Regions from separate parts of the Streptomyces sp. NPDC101237 genome, predicted to be linked through region 1. Evidence: riboswitches for the same ligand, from Rfam matches in the RefSeq annotation. Region 1 holds a riboswitch; the other holds the start of a gene.

Region 1 (5,171 bases):
CACCGAGGGCCGGACGGCCCACATCACGCTGAACCGGCCCCAGGCCCTGAACGCGCTCACCCACGCGATGGTGCTCGCCATGGACGAGGCGCTCGCCGCCTGGGAGCGGGATCCGGCGGTCGCGGCGGTGGTGATCAGCGGTGCGGGGGAGCGGGGGCTGTGCGCGGGCGGTGACATCCGGGCCGTGCACGACGACGCGCGGGACGGGGACGGCAGTGCGGCGGCCGCGTTCTGGCGGGACGAGTACCGTCTCAACGCGCGGATCGCCCGGTATCCGAAGCCGTACGTCGCGGTGATGGACGGGATCGTGATGGGCGGCGGGGTCGGTGTCTCGGCGCACGGCAGTGTCCGGATCGCCACCGAACGCTCCCGGATCGCCATGCCGGAGACCGGGATCGGGTTCGTGCCCGACGTCGGCGGGACGCATCTGCTCGCCCTCGCCCCGGGAGAACTCGGCACCCACCTCGCGCTGACCGGCGCCCAGATCGGCGCCGCCGACGCCCTGCTGTGCGGACTCGCCGACCACTGCGTCCCCTCCGACCGCATCGGGCAGTTGACCGCCGACCTCGCCGAACAGCCCGTACAGGACGCGCTCACCGGGCATGTGCGGCCCGCGCCGGACGGCGAACTGGCCGCTCACCGCGGGTGGATCGACGCCTGTTACGCCGCCGGCACGGTCGAGGAGATCGTGGACCGACTGCTCGCCCACCCCGACCCGGCCGCCAAGGAGGCCGGGCAGACCCTGCTCACCAGGTCGCCCACCGCGCTCAAGGTCACCCTGGCCGCGCTCCGCGGGGCCCGGCGTCTCGGCAGCCTGGAGCGGGTCCTCGACCAGGAGTACCGCGTCTCCTGCGCCGCCCTGTCCACCGCCGACCTGGTGGAGGGCATCCGCGCCCAGGTCGTCGACAAGGACCGCGACCCGCACTGGTCCCCGGCCACCCTCGCCGAGGTCACCGACGCCGACGTCGACCGCTTCTTCGCCCCGCTCGGCGACCGCGAACTCGGGCTGGCCGACGGGGCCGGACACCCGCACCGCTGATCCGGCGGCGGCAGGTCACCGGGCGGGAGAGGAAGATCACGCCTGATGGGGCGGTCTTGGCCGTGCCCCTGACACGCGGTACCGTCTGTCCGGAATCGACGACGACAGAACGGAAGCCGGTGCAAGTCCGGCACGGTCGCGCCACTGTGTGCGAGCACCCCCCCCGGGAACTCGCGAGTCAGACCCGTAGCCGTCGTCCAGTGCACCACCGAGATGGGACGCGAACTCCCAGAGGAGGTTCTGCCATGGCGCAGACCGTCGCGCAGCCGACAGCCACCACCCCCGTAGTTCCCGCCAAGCTGCCGCTGAGCGCGATAGCTCCCTGGGCGGTCTTCTTCGGCATCCTCATGCTCGTCCTGCTCTACTTCGTCGGCGCCGAGCAGGGCGCCACCTCCGTGTTCAGCGGCACCGACGTCCACGAATGGGTGCACGACGCCCGTCACCTCCTCGGCTTCCCCTGCCACTGACGCGAGGGACGCCGTCCGCTCATGAACTCCGCAACCGTAAGAAACCTCCTGGTGCGGGGCATGCTCGCCGGCCTCGCCGCCGGCGTGCTCGCCCTCGTCGTCGCCTATCTCCTCGGTGAGCCGAACGTCGACAAGGCCATCGGCTTCGAGGACGCCCACGCGCACGAGCACGAGATGGAGGTCGTCTCCCGCTCGCTCCAGTCCACGGCGGGCCTGGCCACCGGCGTGCTGGTCTACGGGGTCGCCTTCGGCGGCATCGCCGCGCTCGCCTTCTGCTTCGCCCTGGGCCGCGTCGGCCGCTTCTCGCCGCGGGCGACGGCGCTGCTGCTGTCCGGCTGCGCGCTGCTCGCCGTCTACGTGGTGCCCTTCCTCAAGTACCCGGCCAACCCGCCGTCGGTGGGCGATCCGGACACCATCGGCAAGCGGACCACGCTGTACTTCCTGATGATGGTGCTCAGCGTGCTGCTCGCGGTCGCCGCCACCCTCCTCGGCAAGCGGCTGCGGCCGAGCCTCGGCACCTGGTGGGCGACCGTCACCGCGGTGGCCGCGTTCGCCGTCGTCGTCGCCCTGGCCTACCAGTTCCTGCCCGTCGTCAACGAGGTGCCGGCCGACTTCCCGGCCACCCTGCTGTGGCGGTTCCGGCTCTCCGCGCTGGCCGTCCAGCTGGTGCTGTGGGGCGGATTCGGCCTGGTCTTCGGCGAGTTGGCGCACCGGCAGCTCAACCCCAAGCCCGCGACGGCTCCGGCCGGACGTACGGTTCCCGCCGCGAACTGAACGATTCACGCCACGCGAGGGCCCTTCGGAACCCACCGGGGGCCCTCTCGCGTTCTCCGGGCACCGGCGGACCCGGCGCGGACGACCCGAGGCGAGGAGCGGCGGATCCGAGTGGCACGACACCCCTGCCACGTCGCATCACCCTCGGCGGCCACCAGGCCGTCGCGCTCACCGTCCGCGAGGACGAACAACTGGTGGCCGGCCGCCGCCGGATCGGCGGCCGGAGCGCCCGGGTCCGGGTGCTCGCCCAGCAGGTGAAGCGGACCGAACAGCTCCTGAGCGAACCGGAGAACGTGGTCGGCGGCGCCGCGGACCGCCACCCGCCGGACGCCGAGTGCCTGCGCTGCGCGATCGCGGACCTGCTCCGCCGCCATCGGCCCCCGGGTACCCCGCGACGGGTGTGAACCGGCCGTGAATCCGCCGTGTCTTCGCGGGAGTGCCGGTGCCGCACTCGCGCCCGCCGCCGCGGGCAGGGAAAGATGGGCGTCCAGCGATCGATCAACGACTGCGGAGGAAGTGGACTCATGCCGCATGAGCGAGCGGGCCGGCCGGCGGCTCCGGAGGACCTCGTCGACGTGGCCCGGCTGGTCACGGCCTACTACGCGCGCCACCCCGAACCGGCCGATCCGGCCCAGCGGGTGGCGTTCGGCACCTCGGGGCACCGCGGGTCGTCCCTGGCGACCGCGTTCAACGAGGACCACATCGCGGCCACCAGCCAGGCCATCTGCGAGTACCGGAGCGGCCAGGGCACCGACGGCCCCCTCTTCCTGGGCGCCGACACGCACGCCCTGTCCGAGCCCGCGAAGGTGACCGCCCTTGAGGTGTTCGCCGCCAACGACGTCACCGTCCTGGTCGACAGCGCCGACGGCTACACACCGACCCCAGCCGTCTCGCACGCCATCCTCACCCACAACCGCGGCCGGACCACCGGCCTCGCGGACGGCGTCGTGGTCACCCCCTCGCACAACCCGCCCGCCGACGGCGGCTTCAAGTACAACCCGCCCAGCGGCGGCCCCGCCGCCTCCGACGCCACCTCCTGGATCCAGGACCGCGCCAACCAGATCATCGCGGGCGGCATGAAGGACGTGCGGCGCCTCCCGTACGAACGTGCGCTCGCCGCGCCCACCACCGGCCGGTACGACTTCATGGGCGTCTACGTCGACGACCTGCCCAGCGTCCTCGACCTCGACGCGGTCCGGGCGTCCGGACTGCGCATCGGCGCCGACCCGCTCGGCGGCGCCTCCGTCGCCTACTGGGGCCGGATCGCCGAACGGCACGGCCTGGACCTCACCGTGGTCAACCCGTACACCGATCCCACCTGGCGGTTCATGACGCTGGACTGGGACGGCAAGATCCGCATGGACTGCTCCTCGCCGTACGCGATGGCCTCGCTGATCGGGAAGCGGGACGAGTTCCGGGTCGCCACCGGCAACGACGCGGACGCCGACCGGCACGGCATCGTCACCCGCGACGCCGGCCTGATGAACCCCAACCACTACCTGGCCGTCGCCATCTCCTACCTCTACCGGCACCGCGACCGGTGGCCCACGGGCACCGGCATCGGCAAGACCCTCGTCTCGTCCTCGATGATCGACCGGGTGGCCTCCGACCTCGGCCGGCAACTGGTCCAGGTCCCCGTCGGGTTCAAGTGGTTCGTGGACGGACTGGCGGGCGGCGCGATCGGGTTCGGCGGCGAGGAGTCGGCCGGTGCCTCCTTCCTGCGCCGGGACGGCTCGGTGTGGACCACCGACAAGGACGGCATCCTGCTCGCCCTGCTCGCCTCCGAGATCACGGCGGTGACCGACAGGACGCCGTCCGAGCACTACGCCGACCTGACCGGCCGCTTCGGCGAGCCCGCCTACGCCCGCATCGACGCCCCGGCGACGCGCGAGGAGAAGGCTCTCCTCGCCAAGCTCTCCCCGGCCCAGGTCACGGCCGAGACCCTGGCCGGCGAGCCGGTCACCGGCGTCCTCACCGAGGCGCCGGGCAACGGCGCGGCCATCGGCGGCATCAAGGTGACCACGGAGAACGCCTGGTTCGCGGCCCGCCCGTCCGGCACCGAGGACGTCTACAAGATCTACGCCGAGTCCTTCCAGGGACCCGACCACCTCGCCCGAGTGCAGGAGGAGGCCAAGGCGGTGGTGACGGCCGCGCTCGGCGGCTGAGGACCGCGCGCCGGACGGTCCGTGCCGGGCGGCGGCCGGCGACCCGCCGGCCGCCGCCCGCGCCGGCACGGCCTGTCCCGGCCGCGGGCGCGGCGGCGGGAGTCCGGGGAACCGGCGCGGGCGGCGCGGCCGACCCGGTCGCGGCCCGCACCGGCCCCCGCTACCCGGCCCGGCACGCGGCGAGCCGCTTCTCCAGGAACCGCCGCTCCGCCGCGTTCTCCACCAGTTCCAGGGCCCGTTCGTAGGCCGCGGCCGCCTCGGCGCCGCGGCCCATGCGGCGCAGCAGGTCGGCGCGGGTGGCCGGCAGCAGGTGGTAGCCCGCCAGGTCGCCCTCCGCCTCCAGCTCCGCCACCAGGGCGAGACCGGCCGCGCCGCCCTCGGCCATGCCCACGGCCACCGCCCGGTTGAGCCGGACCACCGGCGAGGGCACATACCGCTGGAGTTCGCCGTAGAGACCGGCGATGTCCGCCCAGTCGGTGCCGGCGGCGGTCGCGGCGGTGGCGTGACAGGCGGCGACGGCGGCCTGGATCTGGTAGGGACCGGGACGGCCGCGGCGCAGCGCCCTCTCCAGGAGGGCCGCGCCCTCGTCGATCTCGGCACGGTCCCACGCCGAGCGGTCCTGGTCCTCCAGGGTCACCAGATCACCGGCCGCGTCCACCCGGGTCTCCCGGCGCGCGTCGTGCAGCAGCAGGAGCGCGAGCAGCCCGAGGACCTCCGGTTCGTCGG
Region 2 (5,171 bases), on a different contig from region 1:
GGTCGGGTACGCGGTGAAGACCAGCGCGACGCGCTTGTCCGCGTTCGGCTTGTGCCCGAGCCGTGCGTGCCGTACGGCGATCCCGGCGACGCGTCCGGCCCGCTCGGGGTCGGCGACGTACACCGGGACGTCGTCGGGGCCCTGTTCCTTGAAGGAGAACGGGACCGTGATCACACGGCCGTCGAACTCCGGGATGGCGACCTGCATGGCCGCGTCCATCGGGGACAGGGCGGCGTCGGACGCCTCCCAGGCCTGCCGGGAGGAGGTCAGGCACAGGCCCTGCAGCACCGGCACGTCCAGGTCGGCGAGCGCCCCGACGTCCCAGGCCTCCTCGTCACCGCCGGCCGACGCCTGCGAGGCGTGGGTGCCGCCGGCCGCCAGCACGGTGGCGACCAGCGCGTCGGTGCCGGCCAGGATCTCGAACAGCCCGGCGTCCGCTCCGCGCAGTGAACCGCAGTACACCGGAAGGGCGTTGGCGCCCCGCGCCTCGATCGCCTCGCACAGGGTGTCCACGAAGGCGGTGTTGCCGCCGAGTTCGTGGGCCCGGTAGAAGAGCACGCCGACCGTGGGGCGGCCCGCGCGGATCTCGTAGCCGCCGTGCACGCCGAACTCGGGCATCTTCCGCGGCTCGGCGAACCCCTCGCCGGTCAGCAGCACGGTGTCGGAGAGGAACCGGGACAGCTCCAGGAGGTTCCCGGGCCCGCCCTCGACGAGGTAGCGCAGCGCCTCCGCGACCACACCGGCCGGCACCGAGGAGTCGGCCATCAGCTCGGCGTCCGGCACGGTCTCGCCGCCGAGCAGCACGGTCGGGATGCCGGACGCCCGGAGCGCGGCCAGCCCGTCCTCCCAGGCCCGCTTGCCGCCGAGCAGCCGGACGACCGCGATGTCCGCGCCGTCGATCAGCGCCGGCAGGTCCGCCGCGACGTCGACGCGCGTCGGATTGCCGATCCGGTAGCCGGCACCGGTGGCGGCGCGGGCCGCCAGCAGATCGGTGTCGGCTGTCGACAACAACAACACAGTGCTCATGCGGGTGCTCCCGGTGGAATGAAGGGCAGTCCTTGCGGCGCGCCCGACTCGATGAGCCGCCAGAGCGCGTCGGTGTCCGCGTGCTGTTCGATCAGGTCGCCGAGCCGGTCGAGCTGCTCCTCGCGCAGCGCGGCGAACGAGGTGTCCGGGGCGGGCACGAACCGGCGGCCCGCGGCGGCCGCCACCTCGCGCAGGAAGGCCCGGCGGAAACCGTCCGACTCCAGCGAGCCGTGCCAGTGGGTGCCCCAGGTCTGCCCGACCCGGCAGCCGTCCAGGAAGGCCTCGCCGCCGGTCACCTCGGCGACGCCGTGATGGATCTCGTACCCCTCGACCCGCTCGCCGAGTGCCTCTCCGACGGGCCGCGTGAGGGTCTTCTCGCGGGCGAACCGGACCCGCACGGGCAGCACGCCGAGCCCGTCGACCAGGCCCCGGCGGCTCTCGACGTCGTCCTCGATCCGCTCGCCGAGGACCTGGAAGCCGCCGCAGAGACCGAGCACCGGCCGTCCCTCGGCGGCCCGGCGCCGCAGCGCGTCCGCGAGGCCGCGCCGGTGCAGCCACTCCAGGGCCCGGACGGTGCCGCGGGTGCCGGGGACGACGACGAGGTCGGCGTCGGCCAGTTCCTCCGGGCGGTCCACGAACCGCACCACGACGCCGGGTTCGGCGGCCAGCGCGTCCACGTCGGTGAAGTTGGACATCAGGGGGACGGCGCAGACGGCGACCCGCAGGACGTCCTCGCCGACGGGCGGGGCGAGGCTCGACTCGCGCACCGTGCCCCGCAGGGAGACCCGCAGCCCGTCCTCCTCGTCGATCCCGAGCCCGTGCCGGAAGGGCAGCACGCCGTAGGTGTGCCGCCCGGTGAGCCCGTGCAGCATGTCGAGGCCGGGCTCCAGCAGCGAGACGTCGCCGCGGAACTTGTTGACGAGGAACCCGGCGACGAGGGCCTGGTCCTCGGGGGAGAGCAGGGCGACGGTGCCGAAGAAGGAGGCGAAGACGCCGCCGCGGTCGATGTCGCCGACGACGAGCACGGGAAGGTGGGCGTTGCGCGCGATCCCCATGTTCACGATGTCCGTCCGGCGCAGGTTGATCTCCGCCGGACTGCCCGCTCCCTCACAGATCACCGCGTCATACGTGCTCCGCAGCGTGCTGAGGCAGTCGAGCACGGTGCCGAGCAACTGCTGCTGGCGGCCGCCGTGGTAGCCGCGCGCGCTCATCTCCCCGACGGGCTTGCCGAGCAGCACGACCTGGCTGCTGCGCTCGCCGCCCGGCTTGAGCAGCACGGGGTTCATCAGCGCGGTCGGCTCGATCCGGCAGGCCTGCGCCTGCATGGCCTGCGCCCGCCCGATCTCGGCGCCCTCGCGCGTGACGAAGGAGTTGAGGGACATGTTCTGCGCCTTGAACGGCGCGACCTTGACGCCCTGTCGCACCAGCCACCGGCAGATGCCGGCCGTGACGACGCTCTTGCCGGCGTCGGAGGTGGTGCCGGCCACCAGGAGACCGCCGTTGTTCATGACGCCCTTCCCGACAGCCGTCCGCGCAGCAGGGCCCCGGCCGCGCTCACCCCGAGCGCCAGCCATCCCACCCGGCGCGACAACCGCACCGCCCGCTGGATGTCGGCGACTTCCACGGTCCGTCCCTCCCCGTTCAGCACCGGCCGGTGCTCGACCCGACCTCCGTACGACAGCGTCCCGCCGAGCCGTACCCCGAGGGCGCCCGCGAACGACGCCTCCACCGGACCGGCGTTGGGGCTCGGATGCTTCGCGGCGTCGGACCGCCAGGCCCGCAGGGCCCCTCGCGGGTCGGTTCCGGCGACGGCGGCCAGGACGGCGGTGAGCCTGGCTCCCGGCCAGCCCGCCACGTCGTCCAGCCGCGCGGAGGCCCACCCGTACCGCCGGTACCGGGCCGACCGGTGGCCCACCATGGCGTCCAGGGTGTTGACGGCCCGGAAGCCGAGCAGCCCCGGCACTCCGGCGACGGCTCCCCACACCAGCGCGCCCACGACGGCGTCGCTGGTGTTCTCGGCCACGGACTCCACGACGGCGCGGGCGATCCCGTCGGCGTCCAGGGTCTGCGGATCGCGTCCGCACAGGTGCGGCAGCCGGGCCCGGGCCGCCTCGACGTCCCCGGCCCGCAGCGCGCGCCCGATCACACCCGCCTCACGGGCGAGCGACGTGCCGCCGACGACGGCCCAGGTGGCGGTCGCGGTGAGCACGACGGACGCCGCCGTCGACGGCCGTACGACCCGCTGGGCCAGCGCGCCCAGCGTCACGGCACCGCCCGCGCACAGCGCGGTGTGCAGCGCGCCCCAGCCGCGATGGTCCCGCCACAGCGTCCGCTCGACGGCTCCGGCCGCGCGTCCGAACGCGGCGACCGGATGGCCGCGGCGCGGATCGCCGAGCAACAGGTCGCCGAGAAGGCCGGCGGCGGCGCCGTACGCGAAGACGCGCTCGGCACCCATCGGCTCAGCCCGCCGCGGAGGCGGGAAGTGGCCGGATACTCAACCTCGTTCGGCAGCCACGCATGGCGAATTGTCCTCACTCAGGGTGTCCACGCCCTGGTTCGACGAGAACGGCGGTGAGAGTTCCTGGCTCGCGGGGACTGCTACCCCGGTGACAGTGGCGGGACCGCGCCGGATTCGCACCGGCTTCCTCTCATGCCGCCGTACTTGGCTCCGGAAGTCCACCACGCCCCCGGAAGACCCGTCAACTTGCCGTTGACCTGCGAGGGGAGTGTGTGGGAAGGCCCACACCGGCGGTTCGGCCCGGGCTTCTCGGGGCACGCCGAAGGCTCCCTCCCGCGGACCGGGAGGGAGCCTTCGGTGGTGCGGGCGATCGGCCCGCCCGGGTCAGGGCTTGGCGACGATCAGGTGGATGCCGTAGGCCACGGCGACCGCGCAGGCCGCGAAGCACAGGTAGGCGGCGGTCACGGCCACCGCCGCGGAGTTGCCCTGGGCGACGGCGCGTTCGCGGGCGGAGAGGCCTTTGATGCCGAGGGTGAAGAGGGCCACCATGCCCACGGTGACCACGAGGCTGACGCCGAAGACGGAGCCGATGGCTGCCCAGTCGATGTTCATGTCGGTTCTTCCTCGGGTGTCAGACGGTCGCGGCCGGGTCGGCGGCGGGGGCGGCGGGGGCGGCGGGGGAGGGGATGGTGGCCGTCAGGTTCTCGGTGACCGGGCCCGCGGGCGGCGGGGTGACGGCGGCCATCGCCGCGGTGACCACGCCGGCCGGCTCCGCGGGGTCGGTCTCGTTGACGTTCGCGCTGTCCACCACCTGGCGGCGGGAGAGCTTCCAGATGGCGGCGCTGGAGGCGGCGAGGAAGACGGCGACCGCCGCGGTGCCCCAGTCGCCGAGGTCCGTCACGGACTCGGCGAGCGCGCCGACGACGGCGGCCGCGGGGAGGGTGAGCACCCAGGCGACCATCATCCGGGTGGCGGTGGACCAGCGGACCGTGCCGCCCTTGCGGCCCAGGCCCGCGCCCATCACGGAGCCGGAGACGACGTGCGTGGTGGAGAGCGAGAAGCCGAGGTGGGAGGAGGCCAGGATGGCGGTGGCCGCGCTGGTCTGGGCGGCGAAGCCCTGCTGCGGCCGGAGGTCGGTCAGGCCCTTGCCCATGGTGCGGATGATCCGCCAGCCGCCGATGTAGGTGCCGAGCGCGATCGCCAGGCCGGCGGAGAGGATGACCCAGGTGGGAGGGTTCGAGCCGGGGGCGATGGAGCCGCCCGCGATCAGCGCGAGGGTGATGATGCCCATCGTCTTCTGCGCGTCGTTGGTGCCGTGCGCGAGGGAGACCAGGCCGGCGGAGGCTATCTGGCCGGCCCGGAAGCCCTTGCGGGTGGCGTTGTCGTCGGCGTCCTTGCCGATCCGGTAGGACAGCCGGGTGGCGAGCAGCGCCGCCAGACCCGCGACGACGGGGGCGGCGACCGCGGGCAGCAGTACCTTGGTGACCAGGACGTCCCCGTGGACCGCGCCGAAGCCGGCGGAGGCGACGGTGGCGCCGACCAGGCCGCCCATCAGGGCGTGCGAGGAACTGGAGGGCAGGCCCACCAGCCAGGTCACCAGGTTCCAGAGGATCGCGCCCACGAGGGCGGCGAAGATGACCTCGGGCCGGATGCCGTTCTCGTCGACGAGGCCCTTGGAGATCGTGTT

The links. Region 1 has a riboswitch for cobalamin ahead of ACIRQ9_RS13975 (CbtB-domain containing protein). Riboswitches for the same ligand answer to the same signal wherever they lie in the genome.
Region 2: linked by a shared signal. The riboswitch ahead of ACIRQ9_RS33830 (cobalamin biosynthesis protein) and the one ahead of ACIRQ9_RS13975 (CbtB-domain containing protein) in region 1 are both predicted to bind cobalamin.

The regions. Positions count from the first base shown of each region.
Region 1 is NZ_JBIWNY010000007.1:209,246-214,416, forward strand. It holds gene ACIRQ9_RS13970 (enoyl-CoA hydratase/isomerase family protein) at 1-1,039, shown strand, start outside; cobalamin riboswitch at 1,108-1,246, shown strand; gene ACIRQ9_RS13975 (CbtB-domain containing protein) at 1,285-1,506, shown strand; gene ACIRQ9_RS13980 (CbtA family protein) at 1,528-2,280, shown strand; gene ACIRQ9_RS13985 (hypothetical protein) at 2,475-2,684, shown strand; gene pgm (phosphoglucomutase (alpha-D-glucose-1,6-bisphosphate-dependent)) at 2,805-4,445, shown strand; gene ACIRQ9_RS13995 (RNA polymerase sigma factor) at 4,606-5,171, opposite strand, start outside.
Region 2 is NZ_JBIWNY010000030.1:39,179-44,349, forward strand. It holds gene cobN (cobaltochelatase subunit CobN) at 1-1,026, opposite strand, end outside; gene ACIRQ9_RS33825 (cobyric acid synthase) at 1,023-2,534, opposite strand; gene ACIRQ9_RS33830 (cobalamin biosynthesis protein) at 2,531-3,481, opposite strand; cobalamin riboswitch at 3,580-3,724, opposite strand; gene ACIRQ9_RS33835 (hypothetical protein) at 3,869-4,096, opposite strand; gene ACIRQ9_RS33840 (anion permease) at 4,116-5,171, opposite strand, start outside.